4 regions of the Streptomyces sp. MI02-7b genome follow, and region 2 is predicted to be linked to each of the others. Evidence: riboswitches for the same ligand, from Rfam matches in the RefSeq annotation. Region 2 holds a riboswitch; each other region holds the start of a gene.
What was found. A riboswitch is a leader RNA that binds a small molecule or an ion and turns the genes downstream of it on or off. The one in region 2 is predicted to bind S-adenosylmethionine.
Positions count from the first base shown of each region.

Region 1: it holds a riboswitch for S-adenosylmethionine, as region 2 does, so the genes downstream of both, PV364_RS23145 (aminotransferase class V-fold PLP-dependent enzyme) here and PV364_RS00145 (glutathione S-transferase C-terminal domain-containing protein) in region 2, are expected to answer to the same signal.
Region 3: it holds a riboswitch for S-adenosylmethionine, as region 2 does, so the genes downstream of both, PV364_RS17810 (putative leader peptide) here and PV364_RS00145 (glutathione S-transferase C-terminal domain-containing protein) in region 2, are expected to answer to the same signal.
Region 4: it holds a riboswitch for S-adenosylmethionine, as region 2 does, so the genes downstream of both, thrC (threonine synthase) here and PV364_RS00145 (glutathione S-transferase C-terminal domain-containing protein) in region 2, are expected to answer to the same signal.

Region 1 covers NZ_JARAWX010000014.1:58,049-65,452, forward strand. Annotated here, with positions in the region: gene PV364_RS23135 (rhomboid family intramembrane serine protease) at 1-257, shown strand, start outside; gene PV364_RS23140 (Lrp/AsnC family transcriptional regulator) at 254-535, shown strand; gene PV364_RS23145 (aminotransferase class V-fold PLP-dependent enzyme) at 569-1,906, opposite strand; SAM riboswitch class IV at 2,063-2,179, opposite strand; gene trpD (anthranilate phosphoribosyltransferase) at 2,351-3,415, opposite strand; gene PV364_RS23155 (cytochrome bc complex cytochrome b subunit) at 3,564-5,201, opposite strand; gene PV364_RS23160 (ubiquinol-cytochrome c reductase iron-sulfur subunit) at 5,198-6,238, opposite strand; gene PV364_RS23165 (cytochrome c) at 6,247-7,056, opposite strand; gene PV364_RS23170 (heme-copper oxidase subunit III) at 7,137-7,404, opposite strand, start outside.
Region 2 covers NZ_JARAWX010000001.1:28,096-35,499, reverse strand. Annotated here, with positions in the region: gene PV364_RS00170 (ABC transporter permease) at 1-577, opposite strand, end outside; gene PV364_RS00165 (ABC transporter substrate-binding protein) at 609-2,186, opposite strand; gene PV364_RS00160 (DsbA family protein) at 2,678-3,595, opposite strand; gene PV364_RS00155 (Rrf2 family transcriptional regulator) at 3,592-4,026, opposite strand; gene PV364_RS00150 (cupin domain-containing protein) at 4,163-4,669, shown strand; gene PV364_RS00145 (glutathione S-transferase C-terminal domain-containing protein) at 4,688-5,497, opposite strand; SAM riboswitch class IV at 5,740-5,882, opposite strand; gene PV364_RS00140 (amino acid ABC transporter permease) at 6,461-7,404, shown strand, end outside.
Region 3 covers NZ_JARAWX010000009.1:300,062-307,465, reverse strand. Annotated here, with positions in the region: gene PV364_RS17825 (ABC transporter permease) at 1-478, opposite strand, end outside; gene PV364_RS17820 (ABC transporter permease) at 475-1,434, opposite strand; gene PV364_RS17815 (ABC transporter substrate-binding protein) at 1,439-3,004, opposite strand; gene PV364_RS17810 (putative leader peptide) at 3,286-3,402, opposite strand; SAM riboswitch class IV at 3,438-3,551, opposite strand; gene PV364_RS17805 (hypothetical protein) at 3,562-4,368, opposite strand; gene PV364_RS17800 (ABC transporter family substrate-binding protein) at 4,424-6,115, opposite strand; gene PV364_RS17795 (ABC transporter ATP-binding protein) at 6,192-7,404, opposite strand, start outside.
Region 4 covers NZ_JARAWX010000018.1:57,770-65,173, reverse strand. Annotated here, with positions in the region: gene PV364_RS27125 (maleylpyruvate isomerase family mycothiol-dependent enzyme) at 1-132, opposite strand, end outside; gene PV364_RS27120 (hypothetical protein) at 173-850, opposite strand; gene PV364_RS27115 (copper homeostasis protein CutC) at 910-1,617, shown strand; gene groL (chaperonin GroEL) at 1,699-3,321, opposite strand; gene PV364_RS27105 (cold-shock protein) at 3,688-3,894, opposite strand; gene PV364_RS27100 (ubiquitin-like small modifier protein 1) at 4,321-4,599, opposite strand; gene thrC (threonine synthase) at 4,650-5,942, opposite strand; SAM riboswitch class I at 5,961-6,088, opposite strand; gene PV364_RS27090 (glucosyl-3-phosphoglycerate synthase) at 6,269-7,240, shown strand.

The DNA.
Region 1 (7,404 bases), on a different contig from region 2:
ATCCCCGGGCGCGCGTGACCAGTCTCTTCCCCTTCCTCTTCTTCCTGCCGCTGCGCTTCCCCGCGTGGATGGTGCTGGTCTTCTGGTTCGTCCTGCAGTCCCTCGCCGGACAGGCCCCCCAGTCAGGCCCGGGCGTGGCGTACCTGGCGCACATCACCGGCTTCCTCTTCGGTTTCCTGTGCGCCTGGGGGTGCTACCGGGCAAGGCCTAAGCTTGAGGCCGCAGCCAGGGCGACCCAAGGAGACCTACAGCCGTGATCACCGCGATCGTGCTCATCAAGACCAGCGTCGACCGGATCCCCGAGATCGCGCAGTCCATCGCGGCGCTCGACAGCGTCAGCGAGGTCTACTCCGTCACCGGCACGTACGACCTGGTCGCCATGGTCCGTGTCGCCCAGCACGACCAGCTCGCGGACGTCATCCCCGGGCGCATCAGCAAGATCCCCGGCGTCGAGGCCACCGACACGCACGTGGCCTTCCGGACGTACTCCCAGCACGACCTCGAAGCCGCCTTCGCCATCGGCCTCGACTCCTAGTAGACCTCGGCTCCGGGCGCGCCCGGCGCGGCGTTACGCGGGAACGCAGCGGCCGTTCTCGGTGCGGTAGCGCCACTGGGCGCCGTCGGTGACGAGGGTGGCGACGGCGGTGAGGAAGCGCTCGACGTGCTCGTCGGGGGTACCCGCGCCGAAGGAGACGCGAACGGCGTTGAGGGTGGTGTCGCCCCCGCAGTCGCCCGGTTCCGTGTGGTCGCCGAGCAGGGTGCGGACCAGCGGATGGGCGCAGAACAGCCCGTCGCGGACGCCGATGCCGTACTCGGCCGACAGCGCCGCGGCGAAGTGGGAGCTGTTCCAGCCGTCGACCACGAAGGACAGGACGCCCACCCGCGGGGCGTCCTCGCCGAACAGGGAGAGCACCCGCACCTGCGGGATCCCCGCGAGACCGTCGCGCACCCGGGCGACGAGTGCCTGCTCGCGCTCGACGAGGGACTCGAAGCCGGCCTCGCGCAGGGCCCGGCAGGCGGAGGCGATGGCGTGGACGCCGATGACGTTGGGCGAACCGGCCTCGTGGCGGGCCTCCGTGGTGTGCCAGTCCACGTCGACGCCGCCGTCCTCGCGGCGGGCGACCCGCCGGGTGGCGCCGCCGCCCGCGAGATACGGCTCGCCCTCGCGGAGCCAGTCGGCCCGGCCGGCCAGGACGCCGGAGCCGAAGGGCGCGTAGAGCTTGTGCCCGGAGAACGCGACCCAGTCCACGTCGAGCGCGGCCACGTCGACGGGGTGGTGCGGCGCGAGCTGCGCGGCGTCCAGGACGATGCGCGCACCGTGCGCGTGGGCCGCGGCCGCCAGCTCGCGCACCGGCCAGAGCTCACCGGTCACATTGGACGCACCCGTCACGCAGACCAGCGCCGGACCCTCCGACTGACACGCGGCGAGCGCCCGCTCCAGCACGGACACCGCCTCCGCGGGGGTCCGGGGCGCGCTCAGGTAGGTGACGTCGCCCTGCCGCCAGGGCAGCAGTGAGGCGTGGTGCTCGGTCTCGAAGACGAAGACGCGGGTGCCGTCGGGCACCACGGACGCCAGCAGATTGAGCGAGTCCGTGGTCGACCGGGTGAACACGACCTGGTCGTCGGCACGGCAGCCCAGGAAGGCGGCCACCTCCGCACGGCTGCTCTCGAACAGGTCCGTCGACAGCTGCGAGAGGTAGCCCGCGCCCCGGTGCACGCTGCCGTAGTAGGGCGCGTAGGCGGCCACGTCGTCCCACACCCGCTGCAGCGCGGGCGCGCTCGCGGCGTAGTCGAGGGCGGCGTAGGCGACCTCGCCACCGGTGACGAGCGGGACGAGGACGTCGCGGCCGAGGACCGGCAGCGGGGCGGTGGTGGTGCGGACGGTCGCAGCAAGGTGCACGGACATGGCGAAGTCTCCTGTGGGCAGGGGGGAGCGACAGGGCGTCAGGGATGACGGGAAAGCCCTCGCGGCGCCGGACGGCACACGGCGGCGCGCCCGGGGAGGGTGGAAAAGGGGCCTTCGGGCCCTAGCGCATTCGCTTGCTCATGGAAGAACTCCTCATGACCGCGCTTGCCGCAGACCTCGCTGCCTGCGGCCTGGTCATCACCCGGGGCACCCCGCCACGGAAGGAGGGTTGCCGGACAGCGGGCCGGGGCCGTGTCGCTGTCACTCGTGACCTGCGCAGCATCCTGCCACAGACGCCCGGTGCCGCAAGCCGCGGTCCGCATCCCGGACATCGCACGGCGGCTCCCGGGACCGCGCGGGCCGTACCGGGAGCGCGCGAGGGCCGGAAGACGCGCGAGGGCCGGGGCGCCCGGCCCCGGCCCTCGCCTGCGAACGTCCGCGCGGCTACGCGTTCGTGGCCGCCGCCCACCGCTCCAGGGTCTTCGCGGCCGCGCCCGAGTCGATGGACTCCGCCGCCCGTGCCATTCCCGCGGCGATCCGCTCGGTCAGACTGCCCTCCGCGGCTTCCAGCGCCACCAGCGCGGCAGCGGAGTTGAGCAGGACGGCGTCCCGCACCGGCCCGGTCTCACCGGCCAGCAGCCGGCGGGCCACATCCGCGTTGTAGGCCGCGTCGGCACCCCGCAGCGCCTCGATCCGCACCAGCTCGATGCCGACGTCGCGCGGGTCGAAGGGGACCTGTTCCACGGTCCCTTCGCGCACGATCCAGACCTGCGAGGTGGAGGTGACCGTCAGCTCGTCCAGGCCGTCGTCACCGCGGAACACCAGCGCGGAGGAGCCGCGCCGTGCCAGCACCCCCGCGATCAGACCGGCCATCCGGGTGTCGAAGCAGCCGACCGCCGACGCCCCGACCCGGGCCGGATTGGTCAGCGGGCCGAGGATGTTGAAGGAGGTCGGCACCCCCAGGTCGCGCCGCGCCGAGGCCACGTAGCGCATCGCGGGGTGGAACTTGGCCGCGAAGCAGAAGGTGATGCCGATCTCCTCGGCCACCCGGGCGACGCGGTCGGGCGACAGGTCCAGGTTGATGCCCAGCTTCTCCAGCACGTCGGAGGCCCCGCTGGCACTGCTGGCCGCGCGGTTGCCGTGCTTGACGACCTTGGTCCCGGTCCCCGCGATGACGATGGCGGACATCGTCGAGATGTTGACGGTCCTGGCCCGGTCGCCGCCGGTGCCCACGATGTCGACGGCCGGCCCGGGGATGTCGAGGGGCTGCGCGTGCGCGTACATCGACTCGACGAGGCCGGTGACCTCGTCGACGGTCTCGCCCTTGGCCCGCAGCGCCACCATGAAGCCGGCGATCTGGGCGTCGGAGGCCCCGCCGCTCATGATGCGGTCCATCGCCCAGGCCGTCTCCGCGGTGCTCAGGTCCTGCCCCGCCAGCAGGGCTCCCAGGATCCCGGGCCAGGAGCGGCCCGCCGCGGTGTCGCCTCCAGCGGGGTTCACAACGCTCATGGTCCACACTCCGGGTGGTCTGACGTGCAGGGGATGGGCAACGGACGTCCTCGCCCCCACCCTATCGGCGCGGGGGAACGGGAAAGGGCCCCGTCCATCGGATGAACTCCGACGAACAGGGCCCTTCCCGGTGGCACAGCGTCCGGGATCAGTGGTGGCCGTGGCCGCTCGTGATCTCCTCGTACTCCTCGGCCGACGGCTTGGGGATCTGGGTGCCCTCGCCGTAGTAGCCGCGCGACAGCCTCGCGCGCAGTCGCGTGGTGAGGCCGACCTTCTTCTCCACGCCGTTCTCGTCCGTCGCCGGGCCGATGGCCAGCGGCTCCGGCTGCTCGTGCGAGGTGAGCGTGAACAGCTTGGCCTGGTCCAGCGGCTCGTGGATCTCGATGAACTCGCCGTGCGGCAGCCGCTTGATGATGCCGGTCTCGCGACCGTGCAGCACCTTGTCGCGGTCGCGCCGCTGCAGGCCCAGGCAGATCCGCTTCGTGATGAAGAAGACCAGCACCGGCAGCACGAAGAAGGAGATCCGGACCACCCAGGTGATCGCGTTGATCGACAGGTGGAAGCGGGTGGCGAAGAGGTCGTTGCCACCACCGACCAGCAGGATCAGGTAGAGGCTGATCCAGGCCGCGCCGATGCCGGTGCGGACCGGGCGGTTGCGGGGGCGGTCGAGCAGGTGGTGCTCGCGCTTGTCACCGGTGACCCACGACTCCAGGAACGGGTAGACGCCCATGAAGCCCAGGACCAGCGGGAAGATCACCAGCGGGATGAACACGCCCAGCACGAGCGTGTGGCCCCACAGGCTGATCTCCCAGCCCGGCATGATGCGGATCAGGCCCTCGGAGAAGCCCATGTACCAGTCGGGCTGCGCGTCGGTCGACACCTGGTCCGGCCGGTAGGGGCCGTACGCCCAGACCGGGTTGACCGACACCAGCGCGGACATGGCCGCGATGACGCCGAAGACCAGGAAGAAGAAGCCGCCCGCCTTCGCGGTGTAGACCGGCAGCAGCGGCATGCCGACCACGTTCTTCTCGGTCTTGCCGGGACCCGGGAACTGCGTGTGCTTGTGGTAGAAGACCAGGATCAGGTGGGCCACCAGCAGGCCCGCCATGATGCCCGGGATCAGCAGCACGTGGATCGTGTAGAACCGCGGCACGATGTCGTGCCCCGGGAACTCCCCGCCGAAGAGGAAGAACGACAGGTACGTGCCGACGATCGGCACGGACAGGACCGCGCCCTCCATGAACCGGATACCGGTACCCGACAGCAGGTCGTCCGGCAGCGAGTAGCCCATGAAGCCGTCGAACATGCCGAGGAACAGCAGCAGGAAGCCGAAGAGCCAGTTGACCTCGCGCGGCTTGCGGAAGGCGCCGGTGAAGAAGACGCGCATCATGTGCACGAGCATCGCGGCCACGAAGACAATGGCCGCCCAGTGGTGGATCTGCCGGACCAGCAGACCGCCGCGCACGTCGAAGCTGATGTGCAGGGTCGACGCGTACGCCTCGGACATCCTGATGCCCTGCAGCGGGGTGTACGAGCCGTCGTAGACGACCTCGTTCATCGCCGGGTGGAAGAACAGCGTCAGGTAGACACCGGTCAGGATGACGATGATGAAGCTGTAGAGGGAGATCTCGCCCAGCATGAAGGACCAGTGGTCCGGGAAGATCTTCCGCATGTTGGCCTTGGCCAGGCTGAAGATGCCCAGCCGGCCGTCCGCCCAGTCGGCGACACGCTCACCCGCGGGCGCCTTGCCGCGCGGCTTGGCGCTCACGCTCTCGTTGGTACTCATCCACGCTCCCAGAAGGCAGGGCCCACGGGCTCTTCGAAGTCGCCGAGCGCCTCGAGGTAGCCCTCGTCGTTCACGCTGATCCGCAGCTGCGGCAGAGCGTGGCCCGCCGGGCCGAAGATCACCCGGGCACCGTCGGACAGGTCGAACGTCGACTGGTGGCAGGGGCAGAGCACGTGGTGCGTCTGCTGCTCGTACAGGCTGATCGGGCAGCCGACGTGGGTGCAGATCTTCGAGTAGGCCAGGATGCCCTGGTGCGCCCAGTCGCGCGCCCGCTTGTCCTTGATGTCCTCCGGCTCGATGCGGACGATCATCAGCGCGGACTTGGCGATCTGCTCCTGGAAGTCCTCCTGGTCCTCCTCGAGCCCCTCGGGCACGGCGAAGGTCAGGGAACCGACGGCGACGTCCTCGGGACGCAGCGGCTGGTTGGTGTTCTGGTTGACCAGCAGCTTGCCCTTGGCCCACAGCGTGTGGCGGAGCTTCTCCTCCGGCAGCGGGCCGAGGTCGCGCAGCAGCATGACGCCGGACAGCGGGACCAGGGTGAGCGCGCCGAGCAGGGTGTTGCGGATCAGCTTGCGACGGCCGAGCTGGCTCTCGCGGGCGCCGTCGGCGAAGTCCTGCATCACCTGGGCCCGGGTCTCCGGGTCGGCCTCGATCGGGTGCCGGTCGGCCGGGCGCTCGGTGTCGTCCATCAGCGTGCGGGCCCAGTGGACCGCGCCCGCGCCGATGGCGAACAGGGAGACGCCCAGCGTCATGCCCAGCGCGAAGTTGAGCGCGCTGATGTGGCCCAGCGGCCAGACGTAGACGATCTTGTCGATCGGGATGACGACGAAGCTCGCGATGAAACCGAGCGTGGCGATCATCGAGGCGGTGAACAGCAGCGCCACGGTCCGCTCGGAGGACTTCGCGGCCTTCTCGTCGATGTCCTGGCGGCGCGGCAGGTGCGCGGGCAGGCCCGGGTCGGCGAACGGGTGCTCATCCGCGAGGCCGACCTGGCCACGGTCGTGAGCCGAACGCTCCGGCAGGTTCTCTTCTGACATGTCCTGACTCATGACTTCTTGGCCTTGGTGGTGTGGGCGCCGATCCAGCACGCACAGACGATCAGAACGCCGAGGCCGAAGATCCAGCCGAACAGGCCTTCAGTGACGGGGCCGAGGCTGCCCAGCGACATGCCGCCGGGGCTCGGCGCCTTGTCGCCGTTGACGGCGTTCAGGTAGGCGATGATGTCGCGCTTGTTCTGCTCGGGCATCGTGCTGTTGGGGAACGACGGCATGTTCTGCGGGCCGGTGAGCATGGCCTCGTACAGGTGCTTGTTGCTCACGCCCGAGAGCGACGGGGCGTACTTGCCGTTCGTCAGGGCGCCACCCTTGCCCTGGTAGTTGTGGCACTGCGCGCAGTTGGTGCGGAACAGCTCCCCGCCTCGCGCGGTGTCCGCGCCACTCGGGTTGGTCTGATCCTCGGTGGGCGTGGACGGGCCGGGGCCCAGCGACGCGATGTAGGCGCCGAGCTGGTCGATCTGCTTCTGCGAGTAGATGTTCTTCTTGCTCGGAACCTGCGCGCCGGGCTGCTGGGCCGGCATGCGGCCGGTGCCGACCTGGAAGTCCACGGCCGCGGAGCCGACGCCCACCAGGCTCGGGCCGTCACTGCTTCCCTGGCCCGACGTACCGTGGCAGCTGGAGCAACCGACGGCGTACAGCTTCTTGCCCTCTTCGATGGCGAGGGACTGGGAGCTGTCGTCGGCCTGCGCCTTGGGTGCGGGCGCGAGCGCCGCGTACAGCCCCCCGATGGCCGTGAGCGCGAGAAGTAGGACGACGAGCGCCGCCATCGGGTGGCGCCGTCGTGCGGAGAGCTTTTTCACGGATTACCCCGGTGTCAGGATCTCTTGCGTCGATGGGTCTGGGACACGGACCGAAGGCCGCGGCTGCCGCGGCGGTCCGCTTACTTGATCAGGTAGATCGTGGCGAAGAGGCCGATCCAGACGACATCGACGAAGTGCCAGTAGTAGGAGACGACGATGGCGGCGGTGGCCTGTTCGTGGGTGAACCGCCTGGCCGCGTAGGTCCGTCCCAGGACCAGCAGGAAGGCGATGAGACCGCCCGTCACGTGCAGACCGTGGAAGCCGGTGGTCAGGTAGAACACCGAACCGTACGGGTCCGAGGACAGCGAAAGGCCGTCCTCCTTGACCAGGTTCGTGTACTCGAAGATC
Region 2 (7,404 bases):
CGGCGGAGGGGAACAGGTGCAGTCCGACCGCGAAGACGGTGACCAGCACGATGCCCACCACGAAGGCGGGCATCACCGAGATGACCGTGACGAAGCCCGTGATGGCGCGGTCGATCCAGGTGGTGCTGCGCAGTGCCGCCACCGTGCCGAGGGTGAACCCCACGGTCACACCGATGATCAGCGCGAAGGTCGCGACCGAGAGGCTGACGCCGAGGCCGAGGCCGATGAGGGTGGAGATGTCGGCGCCGTTGGTCCAACTGGTGCCGAGCCGGCCGTGCAGGATGCCGGTGAACCAGTCCCAGTACTGGGTGAGGAAGGGCCGGTCGAGCCCCCAGTGTGCCTCGACCCTGGCGATCGCCTCGGGAGTCGCCTCCTCGCCCAGCTGGATCCGCGCCGGACTGAGGCCGCTCAGCGACCGCAGTGCGAACGTCACGAACGTCGCGACCAGGAACACGGGCACGAAGATCGCGATCGAGCGGGTGAGGGTGATCAGGATGCGGCTCACGGCCTGCCGCACCCTGATCGCGGCGACCCCGCGACGGCGGGCAGAGGTGACCGGTACCGCGGTGGTCGTCATGAGGGTGCCCCCTTCGGGTGGTGGACGGAGGTCAGTCGCGGCCGGAGATGGTCACGCCGGTCCAGTCCAGGTGGGCCGGGTTCTTCGGCAGGTCCGATATCGACCTGCTCTTGGCGAAGAGGTTCGGGGAGGAGTAGGTGAAGACCAGCGCCTTGGTCCGCAGCCCCGCCCGGGTCGCCGCTTGCAGGATCTGCGCGTAGTCCGGTGCGTTCAGCGGGGTCCGGCGCACCTTGGCGATGGCCGCCTCGAAACCGGACGGCTCGTAGGGCGAGCTGAGGTTCAGCGGGCCGTCGGGGCCGAAGTGGGCGGTGAGGGTCTGCGCCGCGGAGTCGCGTCCCGTGGTGCCGTAGAGCGAGAACGTCAGGTCCTTGGCGAAGAACGGGGTGGCCCAATTCTTGTCGATCTTGATGGTGACGGCGATGCCGACGGCCGCCAGCTGCGACTGGACGATCTCGGCCTGCGGGTCCTCCGCCGGGATGACCAGGTCGAGCTTGATGTCGCCGGGCTTGCGGCCCGCTTCGGCGAGGAGCTGTTTCGACTTCGCCGGGTCGTACGGGTAGGCGTTCTCCGACCGCGGGTCGTAGGCCACGTAGCCCTTGGGGAACGGCTGGTCGGTCGCCTCGCCGTAGCCGAAGGTCAGCTTGTCCACGAACTCCTTGCGGTTGATGGCGTGGCGCACGGCGTCGACGACCTTGTCGTTGTCGAACGGCGGCTTGTTGATGTTGAGGCTGATGTTCGAGGCGTTGAAGCCGGGCTGGACGAACACGTCGAGTCCGGCCTTCTTGGCGGCGTCGGCCTGACTCGGCTTGATGTCGGCGAAGTTGTAGACGCCGGTCTGCAGCCCGGAGACGACCGTCGACGCGTCGGGGGCCGAGACCAGCTCCACGTCGTCGATGTGGATGTTCTTCGCGTCCCAGTAGTCCGGGTTCTTCTTCAGGAGGACCTTGGTGCCGGGGATCAGCTGCTCGACGACGAAGGGCCCGGCGCCGACGGGGTCCTGGTCCAGTTTCTCCGGATGCGCGGCCGCCTTGGGGCTGGCGATCTGCAGGACGCGCTGACCGAGCAGCTGGGGGATCTGGTAGTCGACCTGGGTGAGGTGGACGATCGCGTCCAGACTCCGGGCGTCCACCGACTTGATCGAGGTCAGGTCGCCGAACAGTGCCGAGTTCTGCTGCTTCTTGGCCCGCTCGACAGCCGCCTTGACCGCGGCGGCGTCGACCGGTTGGCCGTCGCTGAAGGTCAGGCCGGGGCGTAGATGGAAGGTGATCTCGTCGCCCTTGTCGTTGTACTCCCAGCTTCTGGCGAGGTCCGGGACGGCCTTGCCGTTCTCGTCGGTGCGCGTCAACGAGGCGTAGACGAGCGCGAGTTCGCGGAACTGGGCACCGCTGCCCGAGACCACCGGGTCCCAGTGGGCGGGGAAGTAGGAGGAGGCCCACTTCAGCGTGGCGCCGCCGGTCGCGGCGCCCGCGCCGTCGCCGCATGCGCTGAGGCCGGGGGCGAGCACGCAGACGAGGGCGGTGCCGAGGGCGGCGGCACGCAGCCGGCCCGCCGTTCGGGGGGATCGCGGGTCGGGTCCTGGGCGGCGGCGGGGCGTGAGTCGTCGGGGCATGTCACGGCTTTCTGCGAGGGGCCCCGGCCCGTCTCTGGGCGGGCGGGGCGCGGCGGCGGGCGCGGTTCGCACCCGCGCCGGACGCCGGCCCGTGCCCTTACGGACGTGCCGACGCAGGCTCTTGAGACACACGTCGGGCACGCCGCGCTCGGGGCAGGGCGGCGGCGGGTACGCGGGGGCTCACCAGGAGGTGGATGGGGAGAGGCGGCGAAGCGCGAAGGCGGCGGCGCGGGCGGCGGGCGCCCGCGACGGCTGAGCGGCGGGACGGCCGGCGCTGACGGGAACGGTCAGGCGCCTGTGGGCCGTGGGCGTCGGCCGGTCAGCGACAGAGAGCGCTGGAGGTGCGCCGCAGGTCCACGTAGCGGCACACCACACCGGGGTGCGTCGTGAGCATGCTGCACATCCTGGCGACCGTCGCGAACGGCTGTCAATAGACACCAATTGGTGTCTCATTGGTCGGGACGGCGTCCTGACTGCGCCTCAGCGGCAGGTCAGGGCGCGCCGCGTGCGCCTCCGCAGGTCGCCGGGTGCACCGCGGCCTCGTCGGGATGCAGCCACAAGGGGCCGTTCCCGGTCTCCACCCGGACCGCCTCCCGCGGCGGCCACGGGCCTTCCGCCAGCAGTTCCCGCTCCGGACCGGTGAGGCTCCGGTAGTGCCGCAGCGCCCGGGCCGGCGAGAGCGGGCGCGGCACGTCCGGCAGTCCGGGGCACAGCTCCGCCACGGCTGCCGCGTACTCCTCGTAGGTCCGCCAGCCCGGCACCACGCGATGTCCCGCCGGGGCGCGGACGAGCAGCGTCGGCAGCGCGTACCGGTACCCGCCGTCGCCGGTCTCCTTGGCGGTGCCCGGGTGCGGCGACCGGTCCGCAACCGACAGGACCTCGCGCACCGGGCGACGCGCCTCGGCCCGGTCGGCGCGCACCTGCTCCAGCACCTCGGCGGACGCCGCGTCGGCCGTGAGCCGCTCCAGGTCGAGACCCGGCACGCCGCGTACGGCGGACAGTGCCAGCGCGGGCGTGTCGGCCGGTTCGCCCAGGACGAAGACGGTCTCCCGAAGCCGGCGCAGCACCCCGTCCGCCACGTCCCGGCCCTGGAGTTCGGCGGCCTTGGCCGCCAGCGAGGACGGCCAGGAACTCGCCGCCACGCGGCTCAGCCGGAGCGCCCGCGGCGCCCGGGTGTGGGCACTGATCCCTTCGATGTAGCCCGCGTACCAGGCGGTCTCGGCGGCGGAGTCGGGCGCCGGGTCGTCGTCGAGGTCGAACAGGAGGCAGTAGACCCGGCGCCACCGGACCCGGCCGGCCAGCGCCGCCCGCAGCTTGCGGAAGACGGGCTCCGAACCCCAGGCCCACGGACACAGCGGATCGGTGTACTCGACCACCTCCAGCGCGGGCCAGGGCGCTCCGTCCGTCACGCGGCTCCCTTCCGGGCCGGCTGTTCCCGGGCGCCCGCCGGCAGCAGCGACAGCAGGGTGACTGCACCGAGGATCGCCGCCGCGCTCGCCTCGACCTGGCGCCACACACCGGGCAGTCCCGAGGCGGCGCCGGGGTAGTCGAGCCCGGCCGGCGGTTCGCCCCGCAAGGTGATCAATTCGCCGTCGACGGCGAGCGCGATGTCCAGGAGGGTGATCTCCTCGGCAGGGCGGCCGAGCCAGTAGCCGCCCTCGCAGCCGCGCTGACTGCGCACCAGCCCGGCCTTGCGCAGCTCGCCCACGACGGACTTCAGGAACCGGAACGGGATCTGCTGCGAGGAGGCGATGGCTTCGCACGTCAGTGGGCGGGCGGGTTCACAGGCGAGCTCCAGGAGGGCCCGTGCGGCGTAGTCCGCCTTCGCGGAGATATGCATGGTCACATCATGCCCGACCCGGCCCCCGCGACCAGGGCCCGCGCTGCCCGCTCTCCACATTGCGGGAGTATTGCCGCAGGTGAAGGGCAATGGACACTTCTTGACATCCTTTTCGGGGCCGCTCTACCGTCCCGGCATGAGCGAGCCGTCGACGACCCCGGGTGAGGGCTTTCACCCCCATCTCCACGACACTCCCGGGCACGGGGCCGCGCCCCTGCGCACCCGGCTCCACCACGTCCGCGCGGACTCCCTGGACGACGGGACGGCGCAGACCGGCGGGATGCGCAGGTTCGCCGCCGTCAGCGGGCGGACCGTGGGTTCCGAGAAACTGTGGATGGGTCAGACCCATGTGGCCCCCGCGACATCGTCCTCCGACCACCACCACGGCGAGTCCGAGACCGCCATCTACGTGGTGAGCGGGCACCCCGAGTTCGTCTTCCTCGACGACTCCGGCGAGGGGCCCGGTGAGGTGCGGCTGCGCACCTCACCGGGCGACTACATCTTCGTGCCCCCGTTCGTGCCGCACCGGGAGGAGAACCCCGACCCCGCGGAGGAGGCCGTGGTCGTCATCGCCCGCAGCACTCAGGAGGCGATCGTGGTCAACCTTCCCGGGCTGTACGCCCTTCCGGCCGAAGAAGCCTGAGGCGCCGGCACGCGGCCTTCAGCGCGGGGCGCCGAAGGCCGCGTACTGCCCTGCGAGACGGCGGACGTAGGCCGTGAGGTGCTCGTACCGGGAGAGCACGCCACCCGCGAGGCCGGACAGGGCCACCCACAGATCGACGTCCGCCGCGGTCAGCCTCCCGCCCAGGACGCAGCGCCCGTCGGCCAGCCGGCGGTCCAGCATCCCGAGCGTGCTCAGCAGCCCGTCGAGGGCCTTCGCGCGGTCGGCCGGTGCCTGCGCCGCGGCGGCCCGCTCCGCGGCGCGCGTGACGCAGCCCTCCACCAGATCCTGGACGGCCTCGATCTCCTTCAGCAGGGCCGGCGGGCACAGGTCGGTCACGGGACCGCATGCCGCGTCGCCGAGACGGCCCGCGAGGTCGCGGAGGATGTCGGCGGTGTGGTTGCTGACGACCCGTCCGGTCCACCGGTCGCACAGGGCCGGTACGGTGAGCGGTCCGTCGTAGCCGTGCCAGGTGGCCTCGTACGCCCTGCGCAACGGCGCGAGCGCGGCGGCTTCGGCGGCATCGGGGGACGCCGCCGGAACGACCGTGGTGACGACGGAGTCCCGGAGCCCGAGCAGGTCGAGGGTGACGGCGACCCGCCGCGACTGCGGGCACCGCGCCGCCGTGAGGAACACCTCGTAGCGGCGCGGGGCCGGGTAGAAGCCGCCGGCGACGTCGACACCGATCCGGCTGCGGAAACGCTCCGGACGGGACGTGCGCGGCAGCGTGGTACAGGTCGAGCGGAAGCTGAGGTCACTGAGCGGCGCGGGGCCGGCGGGGCCGGAATCGCGCGGGATCGTCTCGGGCATGCACTCTCCAGGGCACGGTGGGCCCCCGGTTGCCCTCGGGCACCGGCGGGCGGAACGGCTGAAGGCCCTGTGCCCGGTCGCACATGGCCCCTGAGTCGGTACGGCGGGGGACTCCTCCGGGTCAGCCGGCCGTGCCGAACGCGCTGCAGACGCGCAGGAAGTCGATGTGCAGCCGACGGGTGAGGAGCGCGGATCGTGCCCTGGACATGTCCGCCTCCCCGGCTCGGGGCCCGCGGGACGCGGGACCGCGCTTGACCCGCCGCGCCGGCGGGACCCGGTCGTCACCCGGGGCACCCCACCGCGATGTGAGGGTTGCCTGTCAGCGGGCCGGGGCCGATGACCCACGGAGCCGGAAACGGCACCGCGGGCGCTGACAATCGTGACCGTTCCCATCAGTGTTGGCCCGGCAAACCCGGCGCGTCAAGAAGGCGATGCGCGTCTCACGGTGGCGTCCGGCATGTGGGACGACGTCGTTGACATTCTCTTCGGCCCGTGCCTAACTTACGCCGCAGAACGGTCCTGAGCGTCAGCTGCGGGCCCGGCCGCCCGGCGTCAACTCCCGTATGACGGTGGCCGACCCGGGTGACCGCCGGACCCCACGACCTCCGCTGGACACGAGGCCCCCCCGCGGGGCGGAACGGTGACGGTGACGGCGATGTACGCAACCCCGGGGACGGCAGCGTGGCGGCGCCACGGCCTGCTCCAGGCGTACACGCGGCGGCCCGTCGGTCTGCTCCGCGTCAACAGCGCGCTGTGTCACGCCTGTTCGGCGCTCTGTCGCGGGCGCTGTCAGGCCTGACGGCAACCCCCTGAACGCCGGCACCTCCCCCTGACGCGGCGGGAGCGCCCGCCTGTTCGGCCCCGTTCCGCTCGCCCCCTGTGCCCCGTGCCGCCGTGCCGTCGTCGCCCGGCCGGTCCCCCGTCGCCCGCGCGACCGGGGCGCACCCATTCGCTGGAGTCCCGATGAGTGAACCCCCCGGCACCGCTGTGTCCTCCCGCCCGGCACCCCCGGCCCAGGAGCCGGCCAAGGGGCCCGAACCCGGTCCGCCACCCCGTTCCGCACAGCGGGTCCTGCCCCTGCGCCGTCCCGGCCGGTGGATCGCCACGGCGATCGTGCTGGTGCTGGTCGCCCAGATCGGGCACGGCCTGCTGACCAACCCGTTCTTCCAGTGGGACCGCTTCGGGTACTGGTTCGTGCGCCCGGTGATCCTCGACGGACTGCTCATCACCCTCGAGGTGGCGGCGTACAGCGCGGTGCTCGGTTTCCTCGGCGGCATCGCGCTCGCGTTGGCCAGGCTCTCCGGCAGCCCTGTGCTGCGTGCCGTCAGCTGGACCTACACCTGGCTGTTCCGTTCGACACCGCTCATCGTCGTGCTGCTGTTCCTGTACAACTTCAGCGCGCTGTACCGGACGTTGAGCCTCGGAGTGCCCTTCGGGCCGGCCTTCCTCACCTTCGACGAGTCCAGGCTCGCCACCGACATGGTGGTCGCCGTCATCGGTCTGAGCCTCAACGAGGCGGCCTACGCGTCCGAGGTGGTGCGCGCGGGCATCCTCTCGGTGGACCAGGGCCAGCACGAGGCGGCCGCGGCGCTCGGCCTGCCGAAGCGCTACCAGTTCGCCAGGATCATCCTTCCCCAGGCCCTGCGGTCCGTCGTCCCGAACTACGTCAACCAGCTGATCGGCCTGATCAAGGGCACCTCGCTGGTCTTCTACGTCTCACTGCTCGACCTGTTCGGCTCGGTGCAGAGCATGGGCAGCACCTATCCCGGCGACATCGTGCCGCTGCTGCTGGTCGCCACGGTCTGGTACGTGATCCTCACCAGCGTCGTCTCCGTCGTCCAGTTCTACGTGGAGCGGTACTACTCGCGCGGCGCGCTGCGGACCGTCCCGCCCACCCCCGCACAGAA
Region 3 (7,404 bases), on a different contig from region 2:
GGAACAGCGCGGGAATGGAGAGCAGCACGTCCACGAAGCGCATCAGGACGTCGTCGACCCACCGGCCCACGAACCCGGCCACCAGACCGAGCAGGCCGCCGAGCACGAACGCCACCGCGACGGCGATCAGCGTTGCCTTGAGGGACAGTTGCGCCCCGTGCACCACGCGGGAGAACAGGTCGCGTCCCAGTTCGTCGGTGCCGAACCAGTGCTCGCCGCTGGGCCCGCGGAAGTTCTGTGAGGGCGTCCCTTCCAGCGGGTTCCGCGAGGTGAACAGCTCCGGGTGGAACGAGGCGAGCAGCACCAGGACAACGACGACTACCGACGCCAGCAGGCCGGGGCGGCGCAGCAGGAACCGCAGCGCCCGCCGCGGGCCCCCGTTCCGCGAACCCGGCGGTGTACCGTCGCCCGGCCCCCCCGGCCGTTCCGGGCCCTGCGCCGCGGGTTCGGCGGCGTCTTGGACAAGGCTCTGGCTCATGCGAAACTCGCCCTCCTGCCCGAGGCCACCACGATGCGCGGATCCAGCAGCGGGTAGACGAGGTCGACCGCCAGGTTCGCCAGTACGAAGATCAGCGCGCCGAACACCACCACGCCCTGGACCAGCGGAAGGTCCTGCGCCGTGACCGCGGCGACCGTCACCCGGCCCAGACCGTCACGGGCGAAGACGGTCTCCACGACCACGGAGCCGGCGACGAGCTGCCCGACCAGCAGCCCCACCACCGTGAGCGCCGGCAAGGACGCGTTGCGCAGCGCGTGCCGCAGATGGATGCGCCGGCGGCCGGCGCCCTTGGCCCGCGCCGTCTCCACGTAGGCCTGGCCCAGTGCCGTGAACAGGCTCTTGGCCAGCACCTGTGCGACCAGTGCGCCGGTCGGGACGGCCAGCGTCACCGCGGGCAGCACCAGTGCCCGCAGCCCGTCGTTGCCGAAGGCCGGGAACCAGCGCAGCCGGAAGGAGAACGCCTCGACGAGGACCAGCCCGACCCAGAATGTGGGAACCGACACCCCCAGGGGCGGCAGTGAGAGCAGTACCTGCCGCAGCCACCGCCGCCGGGTGAAGGTCGCCAGCATCGCCAGTGCGCCGCCCCCGGCGACCGCGAGCAGCAGCGCGGCCCCGGTCAGTTGCAGGGTCTGCGGCAGTGCGTCGGCCAGGGTCGAGGTCACGGGCCGGCCCGTGGAGATCGCGTCGCCGAAGTCGCCGCGCACGGCCCGGCCGAGGTACTCGATGTACTGCTCGGGAACCGGCTTGTCGAAGCCGTACTGGTGCCGGAGCGCCGCGAGCCGGGCCGGATCGATGGCGGCCGAGTCCGCCCCTGCGCCGGCCAGCGCCGACACCGGGTCACCGGGCAGGTAGTCCAGCACGAGGAACGACAGCGTGTAGGCCGCCCACAACACGCCGAGCGCCTGTGCGAGCCGCTTGATCACGTAAGTGGTCATGCCGTCAGCCGATCCAGGTGTCGTGCAGTTGGATCCGGCTGGAGGCGTCGAAGTCGAGGTGGTGCACCTTCTTCGACACGCCCAGTTGGGTCTGCAACTCGACCACCGGGACGGTGTAGGCGTTCCGCACGATCAACGTCTGCGCCTGTGCCACCAGTTGTGCCCGCTGGTCGGCGTCGGTGGCCGCCGCCTGCTGGTCGAGCACCGCGTCCAGCGGGCTCGACGGCACGCGGTAGGTGTTGGCCAGCTTCGTGGAGTACGAGGTCCGCAGGATGTCCGGATCGGCCCGCGTGAGGTTTCCCCACAGCGCGTCGAAGTCACCGGACTGCTGCACCTGGGCGATCTGGGAGATCTGCAGCTCCTTGAGTACCAGCTCGATGCCGGCGGCCTTCAGCTGCTGCTGGATCAGTTCAAGTGCCGGCTGGTTCGTGGCCGCGTTCGCGAACCACTTGACGGTCAGGCTCAGCCTGGTCCCGTTCCTGGTGCGGATGCCGTCCTGGCCCGGCTTCCAGCCGGCCGAGTCCAGCAGGGCCCCCGCCTTCGCGACGTCGTGCGCCAGGTCGGCGGTCAGGTCCGCGTAGTCAGGGGTGGTGTGCGCCAGGACGCTGGTGGCCGGCCGGGTGCCGGTCGGGAAGACCGTGGCGGCGACCTGTTGCCGGTCGACGGCGTACCCGATCGCCTGCCGCACCGTGGCGTCCTCGAGGATCGGCCGGGAGTTGTTGAACCCCAGGCCGAACACGACGCCGGGGTTCGCCCGCCGCTGAAGGCTCACCGGCCCGCCCTTGAGCGTCGCCTCGTCGGCCCTGCCGACGCTGCCGATCGCGTCCACCTGGCCGGACCGGAGGCTGCCGGCCCGTACGCCCGCCTCGGGAACCACCTTGAACACCAGCTGGTCCAGGTACGCCTCGCCCTTCTTGGTCCACAGCGAGGAACCCCACTGGTATCCGGTCCGCTTGGCCAGGGTGATCGACTGGTTCTGGACGTACTGCTTCAGCACGAAGGGCCCGGATCCGACCACTCCCTGGCTGCACCTGTCCTGCGGCGACTTCCGCACGCTCGCCGACGACTCGATCCCCAGCGAGTGCGTTGCCGTCGCCTGGAGGAACTGGGCGTTGGGCGCCGTGAACTTCACCCGCACCGTGGTCGGGTCGACGGCGGTCGTGCTCTGCACACCGCTGAGGTACCCCTGGGCGAGGGTGGCCAGGGCGCCGAGCTTCGGTACGGCGTCGAAGTTGTCCTTGACCACCTGAGCGGTCAGCGGTGAACCGTCGCTGAAGGTGACGCCCGGTCTCAGGTGGAAGGTGAACGTCGTGGCGTCCGGGCTGACGTCCCAGCTCTTGGCCAGCCACGGCACTATCCTGCCGGTCTTCGGGTCCTGGTCGGTCAGGGAGTCGACGACCTGGCGCAGGGAGTAGATGGTGTCGTTGCTGGCGACCTGCTGCGGATCCACGCAGCCGGCGTCGGAACCGACCGCGAACGTCAGGGTGCCACCGGACCTGTGCCGTCCGCCACCGCCGCCGGAATCACCGGTGTCCGAACCGCAGGCGGTCAGCAGGAAGCCGGTGGTCATGAGGGCGGCCAGAGCAGCGGCGGCCCGGCCGGCGCGTGCATCGTGATGAGTTGTCACCGAAAGTTCTCCTACTCGTGTCACCGCGCACCGGCAGCGAGCGAGAGCGCACGGACATGACGCCCCGTCGGGCACGCTGCCGCGACGAGGTGACGCTGTTCAGAGGCTGGGAAAGGGGAAGGAGAAGGCGGGCCCGGCGAGGGGCGCGGCGAACACACCCTGCGGAGGGCGTGGGGTGCGGGTGGCGGCCGGCGCGCGTGCTCAGCCGGCCGGGCGGATCCCGGTCAGCTGTGACACAGACAGCTGGCGAAGCGCTGCAGATCGATGTGGCGTCGCCGCGAGAAGCCGGAGAAGAGCATCGCGGCCGCGAGGGAGGCGCTCAGGTGGCCGTTGTGCCGCATGCCCTGTCCTCCCCCTCTCGGACCCCGTCCACGGAGTCGCGCGCTTGCGGAAGTCGCCGATGACTCCGCCGGGCTTTCACCTGGAGCACCCCGCCGCGTCGGAGGGTTGCCGGTCAGCCAGCCAGGGCTTGACGCTGACGCTCAATGCCGTTTCGGAGCTTACGGAGCGGTCTCGCCGTCCGTCAATGGCGCGAAGCCGGCGGTCCGTTCAGCCTCCGTCGCGACGCCGCCGGGCACCGGGCGACGGGTCAGTGGCGGCCGCAGCCCCAAGTGGGAGCGGAGCGTCGTGCCGGTGTACTCGGTCCGGTAGACGCCGCGTTCCTGCAGTTCCGGGACGAGCAGGTCGACGACGTCGTCGAGGCCGTCCGGGATCAGGCAGGGCGTGACGTTGAAGCCGTCCACCGCGCCCTGCCGCACGAAGGAGGCGAACCGGTCGGCGAGTGCGGACGGGGTGCCGACATGGCCGCGCTGGGGGCCGAGCGCGATGACGGTCTCCTGCGGCGACCACCCGTGCGCCTCCGCCCCGGCACGCCACTCGACGACGACCGCGCGCGGGTCGGCGACGCGACGGGTGCCGAAGGAAACGTCGTTCCCGGCCGCCACGGGATCCTCCTCGGGCAGCGGGCCGTCGGCGTCGCGGTCCGACAGGTCGATGCCCCACACCAGCCCCGCGATGCCCAGCGCCGTGGCGGGAGTCACCTGCCGCCGGCGGATCCAGCGCTTCTTCTTCCTGCGCCTCGTCCTCGGTGGCGCCGAAGATGATCTCCGTGCCGGGCAGCATGCGCAGGTCGTCGTCGGGTCGTCAGGCCGCCCGCAGCCGACGCCGGATGCCTCGGCGAAGGCCGGTGCGTCGTCGAAGTCGTCGCCGTGCGCGGAGAAGACGTCGTCGGCGTTGCGGGCGGCGAAGTCGCGGCCCTCGCCGGAGTCCCCGGCCGGACATGGGCGTTCCTTCCGAGAGCACGGCAAGCCGGCCGGGAGCGCGACGCGCGTCCCGGCCGGCCCGGGTGGGCCCGTGGGACGGCTACTTCTGCCAGCCCACGGTCTCCGGCAGGGGAGTGCCGAAGATGGTGGCGCCGACGTTGGCGAGGCCCTTCTTCACGGCGTAGATGGACGGTCCGCTGAACAGGGGCAGGAAGGCGTACTGCGCGAGTTCCTTGCGTTCGATGGCGTTGGCCTGGGCGGTCTGCCGGTCCGGGTCGGGGATCGAGGCCGCGGCGTGGATCGCCTTGTCCAGTCCCGGGGTTCCGGCGCCGGTCAGGTTGGAGTCGCTGTCGGTGCCGTAGAACTGGTAGAGGTAGCGTGCGCCGAAGGGGTCCGTGGAGCGGTTGCCCGACAGGAAGAGGTCGAAGTCCCGGTCGCCGAGGATCTTCGCGAAGTCCGCTTCGTCGGCCTTCTTGATCTCCAGCCGGATGCCGACCGGCTTGAGCATCGCGGCGAACGCGTTGGCGGTGGCCTTGTCCAGAGGGTCGTCGCCGAGGAGGGTGTAGCCCACGGTGAGCTTGGTGCCGTTCTTCTCGCGTATGCCGTCGCCGCCCGGCTTCCAGCCGGCGGCGTCCAGGGCCTTCTTCGCGTCGTCGGGGGCGTAGTCGATCAGCGGGGAGACGTTGTCGCTGTAGCCCTTCTGGAAGCTGAAGAGCAGGGCCGAGCCGGGAAGCGGTTCGGAGTAGTCGAGGCCCTGGAACTGGATCGTGGCGATCTGTGCCCGGTCGATGCTCTTCAGCAGGGCCTCGCGGACGTGGACGTCGCCCAGGACCGGCGACTTGGTGTTGACGTAGAGCGAGTACTCGAAGGGGCTGCCGCCACGGCGGATCTCGGTTCCCTTGACACCGCTGATCTGCTTGAGGCCCTCGGCGCTGCCGGTGGCTGCGTAGTCGACCTGCCCGTTCTTGAAGGCGTTGAGCGCGGCGTCCGAGTCCAGGTTGACGTAGATCCGCTTGTCGAGCTTGCCCTTCCTGCCCCACCACTTGGGGTTGCGGACGAAGGTGAGGTTGCCGCTCTTGGTGTCGAGCGTGCCCACCGTATAGGGGCCGGCGCCCCATTCGGGGTGCGCTTTCTTGACGTAGGCGTCGTTGAAGGCGCCGACCGTGGCGGCCTTGGGGTGCAGGAAGGTCGTGAACAGGCTGGACCACCAGGGGTCCACACCCTTGAACTCGATGATCGCCTGCTTGTCGTCGGTGCCGCGGGTGACCGAGGTGATGTTGCGGTAGCCCTCGGTGTTGCTCGCGTTGTAGTCCTTGTTCGTGCCGTTGTTGGCCTGCCAGGTCGCCTTGACGGCGTTCCAGTCGATGGGGGTGCCGTCGTTGTAGGTGGCCTTGGGGTTGATGGTGAGCACCACCCGCTGGTTGCCGCCGGTGGTGGTGACCTTGACGTCGCTGAGGTAGTCCGGGTTGTACTGCACGTCGCCGGTGGGGGAGTAGGTGATGACGTCGGGGTTGTACCAGAACCAGATGCGGGAGGCGGTGAGGGTCGCGTTGGCGTTGAACGGATTGCCCTGGTCGTCGAAGGTGCCGGGGGTGGTGTAGGTCCCGCCGTCCTTGATGTTGTCGTACGGCTGGGGGTTGTAGTCGACCTTCGCCGAGGCCACGGTGGGTGCCGCGGCCTTGCCGGTGGGCTTCCCGGCGCCGGGCGTGCCGGACCCGGAGGAACTGCAGGCGGTGGCGGCCAGCGCGAGGGCCGCGACGAGCGCGGCTGTGGGGGTGATGTGCGATCGCATGGGGGAGTGGTTCCGTTCCTGTGTGGAGGCGTGCGGCACCGCGGGGCGCGGTGCCGGCGGGGTGGGGGGCCTTGATTCAGCGGGCGTGGCAGGCGTGCCGGTGGCCGGAACCGGGTGCCGCCGCGGCCAGGGCGGGCCGTTCGGTGCGGCAGCGTTCCCGCATCGCCTCGTCGAGCGACCGGTACAGCGGACAGCGGCCGACGAAGACGCAGCCCGGCGGCAGGTCAGACGCGTTCGGCTGCTCGCCCTGCAGCACGATGTGCTCCCGTGAGCGCTCGACCCGTGGGTCGGGAACCGGGATCGCGGAGAGCAGGGCCTCGGTGTACGGGTGCCTGGGGTCGGCGAAGAGGTCCTCGGTGGCGGCTGTCTCGACGATGTGGCCGAGGTACATGACCGCGATGCGGTCGGCCACGTGCCGCATCACCGCGAGGTCGTGCGCGACGATCAGGTAGGCCAGGCCCAGTCCGCGCTGGAGTTTCGCGAGCAGGTTGACGATCCCGGCCTGCACGGAGACGTCCAGCGCGGACACCGGCTCGTCGAGCACCACGATGCGCGGCTCGGTCGCCAGCGCGCGGGCGATGCCGACCCGCTGGCGCTGCCCACCGGACAGAGCGGCCGGGAAGCGGTCGGACACCGACGCCTCCAGCCCGACCAGGTCGAGGAGTTCGGCCACGCGTGCGCGGATCTCCGCACGGCCCGCGCCCACCGCCTGCAAAGGCTCGGCCAGCAGGTCGAAGACCGGGAGCCGGGGGTCGAGGGAGCCCAAGGGGTCCTGCATGACGATCTGCACCGCGCGGCGCAGCTCCCGCGCCCGCTCGGCGGAGCCCGGCTCGGCCACGTTCGTGCCATCGACCTCGATCAGCCCGCGATCGGGCCCCTTGAGGCGCAGGATCTCCAGCAGGGTGGTGGTCTTGCCGCTGCCGGACTCGCCCACCAGGCCCAGGGTCCGGCCCGCCCGCAGTTCGAAGCCGACATCGACGACAGCGTGCAGCGTGCCGACGCGGCGCCTGAGGAACGCGCCTGTGGTGACGGGAAACGTCTTGGCCAGGCCGGAGACGCGGAGCACCACCTCACCGTGGGAGCCGGCGGTCCTCTCCCCGCCGTCCGCGGCGGCCGGGAAGAGCGACTCCCTCGCCAGGCGGCCGTCGGCCAGCTCGCCGGCGCGCAGGCAGGCCACCTGCCCGTGCCCGGCGACCGGGGCCAGTGCGGGCTCCTCCGCGCGGCAACGGTCGACCGCGGCGGGGCAGCGGTCCGCGAACGGGCAACCGGCCGGCAGCCGCACCAGCGAC
Region 4 (7,404 bases), on a different contig from region 2:
GACCTCGCGCACCCGCCAGCCCTCGCACAGTGACGGCGTGTCCCACCGCTGCTCGCCCGCCGTGTCGAGGAGGTCGGCGAGGGAGAGGTACGCGGCGGTGACGGCGGTGCGCAGTGCGGCGTCATCGGTCATGGCGGTGCTGCCTTCCGGTGGGTGCGGTGAACGGCACGTCTCAAGGGGCAGACCGGTCCCGCGGCGCGGAGTCATCGGCGGAGAGCAGGAGTTCCAGTTCGGTGGTGAGGTTGCGGCGGGCGGTGTCCTCCCACCGTTCGTAGCCGATGGTGGTGCGGAACAGCCGTGGCAGCGCGAGGAGCTGGCGCAGCACACCGGCGCGGCCGGCCCGGAAGGCGTCGTCGGGGACGAAGCCGTACTCGTCGCGGACCGCGGCGGCGTAGGCGGCGTACGCGACGGGGTCGCCGGCCAGGACCGCGAGGTCGGCGTCGCACAGCACCTGGCCGTTGCGGTCGCCGTCGCCGGGGTGGTGGGTGACGGTGAGCCGGACGAGGCGCACGACCTCGGCGGTGATGGTGTCGGGGACGCCCGCCTCGGGGAGCGCGCGTTCGGCGAGGCGGGCGCTGCGCTCCTCGTTCTCCGAGCGGTCGGGGCGGTAGACGGCGTCGTGGAACCACGCGGCGAGCAGCACCGCGTCGATGTCCTCGGCGTACTCGGCCAGGGAGTCGACGTGGACGAGCACCGCGGCCAGGTGGTCGGTGGTGTGGTAGCGGCGCTGCGGCTCGGCCCAGCGGGCGAGCAGGTCCTCGCCGTAGGGCCTCGGGTCGACGGACTCGGTCTGGCAGCGGCGCAGCAGCGCGCTCCAGTGCGTCAGCAGCTCGGGATCGGTGGCGGCCATCTGGCCATTGTGGAGTACGGGGGTCGCGGGCCGGCGGAGGCATGTGGGATCCTGGATATATGTCTAGACCAATTTTCGAAGTGATCGCGCTCGACGTCGACGACGCACGCGCGGCCCAGACGGGGGGCGCGGACCGCCTCGAACTGGTCACCGACATGTCCGCCGACGGCCTCACCCCGCGCCGGGAGGTCTTCGCGGCCGTGCGTGCCGCGGTGGACGTACCGGTGCGGGTGATGCTGCGCGGCCGGGCCGACTTCGCGGCGGGCGACGCCCGGGAGGTCGACGCGCTGTGCGCGGCGGCGGCCGCCCTGCGCACCGAGGGCGCCGACGAGTTCGTGCTCGGCTTCCTGGACGCGGGCGGCGGGCCCGACCTGGGGGCGGTGCGGCTGCTGGCCGACGCCGTCGGCCCGGGGGCGCGCTGGACGTTCCACCGTGCCATCGACCACTGCGCGGACCGCACCGGGCTGCGCGCGGCGCTGCGCGGACTGCCCGGGCACGACACGTACCTCACGGCGGGATCGGCCCGCGGCGTCGACGCCGGCCTGGGCGTCCTGGTCGCGGAGGCGGCCGAGGGCGTGCCCGGCGATCCGCAGCTGATGGTCGGCGGTGGCCTGCGCGCCGAGCACCTGCCCCGGCTGCTCGCCGCGGGCATCGACGCCTTCCACGTCGGCGGCGCGGTCCGCCCCGGCGGCTGGGCGGGCCCCGTCGACGCGGAGGCCGTACGGACCTGGCGCGATCTGCTCGACGCGCCGGTCGCCGTCGGCTAGCCCCGGTTCCCGGGAACGCCCGAGGGCGGCACCCCGTGCGGGGTGCCGCCCTCGATCGTGTACCGCTGAACCCTCGCGGGATCAGAAGTCCATGTCACCGCCCGGCATGCCGCCGCCGGCCGGGGCCGCGGCCTTCTCCGGCTTGTCGGCGATGACGGCCTCGGTGGTGAGGAAGAGCGCGGCGATGGAGGCCGCGTTCTGCAGCGCGGAGCGCGTCACCTTGGCCGGGTCGATGATGCCCTCGGCGATCAGGTCGACGTACTCGCCGGTCGCGGCGTTGAGGCCGTGACCCGGGGTGAGGTTGCGGACCTTCTCCACCACGACGCCGCCCTCGAGGCCGGCGTTGACCGCGATCTGCTTCAGCGGGGCCTCCAGGGCCAGCCTCACGATCGCCGCACCGGTGGCCTCGTCGCCGTCGAGCTCGAGCTTCTCGAAGACGTTGGACGCCTGGAGCAGGGCCACGCCACCACCGGCGACGATGCCCTCCTCGACGGCGGCCTTGGCGTTGCGCACCGCGTCCTCGATGCGGTGCTTGCGCTCCTTGAGCTCGACCTCGGTGGCCGCGCCGGCCTTGATGACGGCCACGCCGCCGGCCAGCTTGGCGAGGCGCTCCTGGAGCTTCTCGCGGTCGTAGTCCGAGTCGCTGTTCTCGATCTCGGCACGGATCTGGTTGACCCGGCCCTGGATCTGGTCGGCGTCGCCGGAGCCGTCCACGATGGTGGTCTCGTCCTTGGTGACGACGACCTTGCGGGCGCGGCCCAGCAGCTCCAGACCGGCGTTCTCCAGCTTGAGGCCGACCTCCTCGGACACCACGGTGCCACCGGTGAGGATGGCGATGTCCTGGAGCATGGCCTTGCGGCGGTCGCCGAAGCCCGGGGCCTTGACGGCGACGGACTTGAAGGTGCCGCGGATCTTGTTGACGACCAGGGTCGACAGGGCCTCGCCGTCCACGTCCTCGGCGATGATCAGCAGCGGCTTGCCGCCCTGCATGACCTTCTCCAGGAGCGGCAGCAGGTCCTTGACCGCGGAGATCTTGGAGTTGACGATCAGGATGTACGGGTCGTCGAAGACGGTCTCCATACGCTCCAGGTCGGTGGCGAAGTACGCCGAGATGTAGCCCTTGTCGAAGCGCATACCCTCGGTGAGCTCCAGCTCCAGACCGAAGGTCTGGGACTCCTCGACGGTGATGACGCCTTCCTTGCCGACCTTGTCCATCGCCTCGGCGATGAGCTCGCCGATCTGGGGGTCAGCGGCGGAGATGGAGGCGGTGGAGGCGATCTGCTCCTTGGTCTCCACGTCCTTCGCCTGCTCGAGCAGGGCGGCGGAAACGGCCTCGACGGCCGCCTCGATGCCACGCTTCAGGGCCATCGGGTTGGCACCCGCGGCCACGTTGCGCAGGCCCTCGCGGACCAGCGCCTGGGCGAGGACGGTCGCGGTCGTCGTGCCGTCACCGGCGACGTCGTCCGTCTTCTTCGCGACCTCCTTGACCAGCTCGGCGCCGATCTTCTCGTACGGGTCCTCGAGCTCGATCTCCTTGGCGATGGACACACCATCGTTGGTGATCGTGGGGGCGCCCCACTTCTTCTCGAGGACGACGTTGCGGCCCTTGGGGCCGAGGGTGACCTTGACGGCGTCGGCGAGCTGGTTCATCCCGCGCTCGAGACCGCGCCGTGCCTCCTCGTCGAACGCGATGATCTTGGCCATGTGAAGTGGTCCTCCCGGACTTGGGGTCCCCCCGCGGCACACGGCTGCGGGGAAGGATTACTCCAGGACCGCGCCGGCGCCCGCGACGGACGGCCTGCCTCCCGCCGGTTCCTTTCCGGCGGTCGAACGGGCCTCACCCACTCGGTCCTTTGTCACTCTCAACGTCAGAGTGCTAACGCCAATGATTAGCACTCGCCCTAGGAGAGTGCAAGCCGCTCGGCCGGTCTCCCGCGGGGCCGCCGAAGATCCCCCGGCGTCCGCCGGCGCCCGGGGAACGCGCGAAGGCCCGCCCCTGTGGAGGGGGCGGGCCTTGACAGTGATGTTCGAGCGCGTTCGTACGTGGCGCTCCGTGGCCGATGCGCGGCGTCAGCCGGCGGCAAGGCGGACCATGTCCGCCTGCGGCCCCTTCTGGCCCTGCGAGATCTCGAACTCGACCCGCTGGCCTTCCTCGAGGGTGCGGTAGCCGTCCATCTGTATCGCGCTGTAGTGCACGAAGACGTCCGCACCACCGTCGACCGCGATGAAGCCGTAGCCCTTCTCCGCGTTGAACCACTTGACGGTGCCCTGAGCCATTCCTAACTCCCCTATTGCTGGCCCTTCACAGACCCGCACCTCGCGGACCCGGGTCAGACCTCACCCCCTACAGCCAAGGGGGCGTGCGCCGGAACGCGTCGACCGCGGCTGAATGTATCTGCACGGACGCTGTCTGCAACAGGTCAATCGGACGAGAAATCCGGGCACGGAAAAAGGGAAGAACGGCTCGAACGGCCAACAATCCGGGGCAACTCGGGCGGGACATATGTCGCCAACACGACAATCACCGCTGGAATTTGGCGATAAATCGCCGACAAGGACGCCCCGTGAAGAGGGTTTGCGCAGAGCGTTGCAGGGGGTTGCGAGCCTCCGGAGCAACTGTACAGCCCTTCAACTACCCCTCACGCACACAGGGGTGCCGGGAGCAACTCCCGGCACCCCTGGCCGTTCCGCGGCGCTCGCGGCTCAACAGCCCCCGGCGACCGCCGGGATGATCGAGACGGACGCGCCGTCGGCCACCACGGTCTGCAGGCCCTCGGAGAAGCGGACGTCGTCGTCGTTGACGTAGACGTTCACGAAGCGGCGCAGCTTGCCCGTGTCGTCCAGGACGCGGGCCGAGATACCGGGGTGGTCCTTCTCCAGCGACTCGATGACCTCGGCCAGCGTGCCGCCGGCGGCGGGCACCTCGGCCCGGCCGCCGGTGTAGGGGCGAAGGATGGTGGGGATGCGGACGTTCGCGCTCATGATGCGGGGTTCACCTTCGTTCTGGGACGGTCGGCGGTCGGCGGTCGGGGTCAGCCGGCCAGGCCGGCGGCGCGGAACGCGTCGAGGCTCGGGCGGATGGTGGCCGTGGGGCGGGAGGTCGCGGCGACGGCGTCCAGGGTCTTGAGCCCGTCACCGGTGTTGAGGACGACCGTCTCGGCGGCCGGGTCCAACTGCCCGCTCTCGATCAGCTTCTTCAGGACGCCGACGGTCACACCGCCCGCCGTCTCCGCGAAGATGCCCTCGGTGCGGGCCAGCAGCTTGATGGCGTCCACGATCTGCTCGTCGGTGACGTCCTCGACCGCGCCGCCGGTGCGCCGGGCGATGTCCAGCACGTAGGGGCCGTCGGCGGGGTTGCCGATGGCGAGCGACTTGGCGATGGTGTTGGGCTTCTGCGGGCGCACGACGTCCTGCCCGGCCTTGTAGGCGGTGGAGACCGGGGAGCACCCTTCGGCCTGGGCGCCGTAGATGCGGTACGGCTTGTCCTCCACCAGGCCGAGCTTGATCAGCTCCTGCAGCCCCTTGTCGATCTTCGTCAGCTGGGAGCCGGAGGCGATCGGGATGACCAGGTTGTCCGGCAGGCGCCAGCCGAGCTGCTCGCAGATCTCGTACGCGAGCGTCTTGGAGCCCTCCCCGTAGTAGGGGCGGAGGTTGACGTTGACGAAGCCCCAGCCCTCGCCGATCGGGTCGCCGATCAGCTCGCTGCAGAAGCGGTTGACGTCGTCGTAGTTGCCCTCGATGCCGACCAGTTCGCCGCCGTAGACGGCGGCCATGACGACCTTGCCCTCCTCCAGGTCGTGCGGGATGAACACGCAGGACCGGAAGCCGGCGCGGGCCGCCGCGGCGCCGACCGCGCCCGCGAGGTTGCCGGTGGACGAGCAGGACAGCGTGGTGAGGCCGAAGGTGCGGGCGGCCTCGAGGGCGATGGCGACGACGCGGTCCTTGAAGGAGTGCGTGGGGTTGCCGGAGTCGTCCTTGATGTGCAGGCCGCCGGTGACGCCCAGTTCGCGGGCGAGGTTGTCGGCCTTGACCAGCTTGGTGAAGCCCGGGTTCAGGTTGGGCTTGGTCGCCACGTCGGCGGGGACGGGCAGCAGCGGCGCGTAGCGCCAGATGTTGTTCGGTCCGGACTCGATCCGCTTGCGGAGCGTCTCGGGGTCGCCGGCGGGGAGGTCGTAGGCCACTTCGAGCGGCCCGAAACAGACCTCGCAGGCGAAGACCGGGCTCAGCGGGAAGCGTTCGCCGCACTCGCGGCAGGACAACGCGGAAGCGGGTCCGAAGGGGGAATCCGTGGACGCGACGTCGGTGACAACAGTCTGCGCAGCCATGTCAGGCGAGGCCCTTTCTCCTCATCTTCCTCACGGCGAATCTCGCCACGAGACGGAATTGGCACCTTCCCCACCTGGACCTCGCGGTCGGCGGGAGGGTTGCCGGGGCTTCAACGGGCCGTTCCCTCTGCCCCTCTGGATGAGCGGTATGGCACCGGGCCCAGGGCCCGTGCATTTGTCGTACGGGGCGCGATCACCGCGGACATACGATGGTCATGCCTCGTGTTCAAGACTGTAACCGACGACCTCGAACCTGGTCACAGGCCGTCCGTCCTTCGAGACGGGCCGAGGACCGGGCGAAGACGGGGCAGAAACGGAGCGACGCAGTGCTGGACGAGGTAGCCGGCTGGCTGCGGCGGCGGTCCTGGACCGCCGAGTGCCGCCCGCTGTCCCAGCTCCTCGCCGCGAAGCGGGCCGCGGGCCCGCGCGGGACGGTGAGCGTGGTGCTGCCCGCGCTCGACGAGGAGGCCACGGTCGGGGCGATCGTGGCGGAGATCCGGCGCGAGCTGATGTCCGAGGCCGTGCCGCTGGTCGACGAGCTCGTCGTACTGGACTCGGGGTCCACGGACCGGACCGCGGCGGTCGCGGCGGAGGCCGGGGCGACGGTGGTCCACCGCGACGCGATCCTGCCGCGGCTGCCGGCCGTGCCCGGCAAGGGCGAGGTGCTGTGGCGCTCGCTGCTCGCGACGCGCGGCGAGATCGTCTGCTTCGTCGACGCCGACCTGCGCGAGTTCGACGCGCGCTTCGTCTCCGGGATCGTCGGGCCGCTGCTCACGGACGGGAACGTCCACCTGGTCAAGGCGATGTACGACCGGCCCCTGGAGACCGGCGGCACGGTGGACCCGGCCGGCGGCGGCCGGGTCACGGAACTGGTCGCCCGGCCGCTGCTCAACCTGCACTGGCCGCAGCTCGCGGGCTTCGTGCAGCCGCTCGGCGGCGAGTACGCGGCGCGCCGGTCGCTGCTGGAGCGGCTGCCGTTCCCCGTGGGGTACGGCGTCGAGCTGGGGATCCTCATCGACGCGCTCAACACGGTCGGGCTCGACGCGCTCGCCCAGGTCGACGTCGGGGTGCGGCACCACCGGCACCAGGACGGGCAGGCACTCGGGCGGATGGCCGCGACGATCTACCGCACCGCGCAGACGCGCCTTGCGCGCGGGCATCTGGTGCGGCCCGTCCTCACGCAGTTCGACCGCGCGGCGGGCGGCGGCTTCGAGCCGCGGGTCCACGACGTGGTGACGGAGGAGCGGCCGCCGATGATGACCGTGCCGGAGTATGTGCGGCGGCGCGAGGTGGCGTGACGCCGCGTTCGTTCCGTGCGGGTACGTGGCGGTTCTCCGCGCCCCTGGGGGTATGCGCCGCGGGCTCGGCTGAGCGCGCAGTTCTCCGCGCCCCTGGGGGTACGCGCCGCGGGCTCGGCTGGGCGCGCAGTTCCCCGCGCTCCTGAAGGGGTACGCGCCGCGGG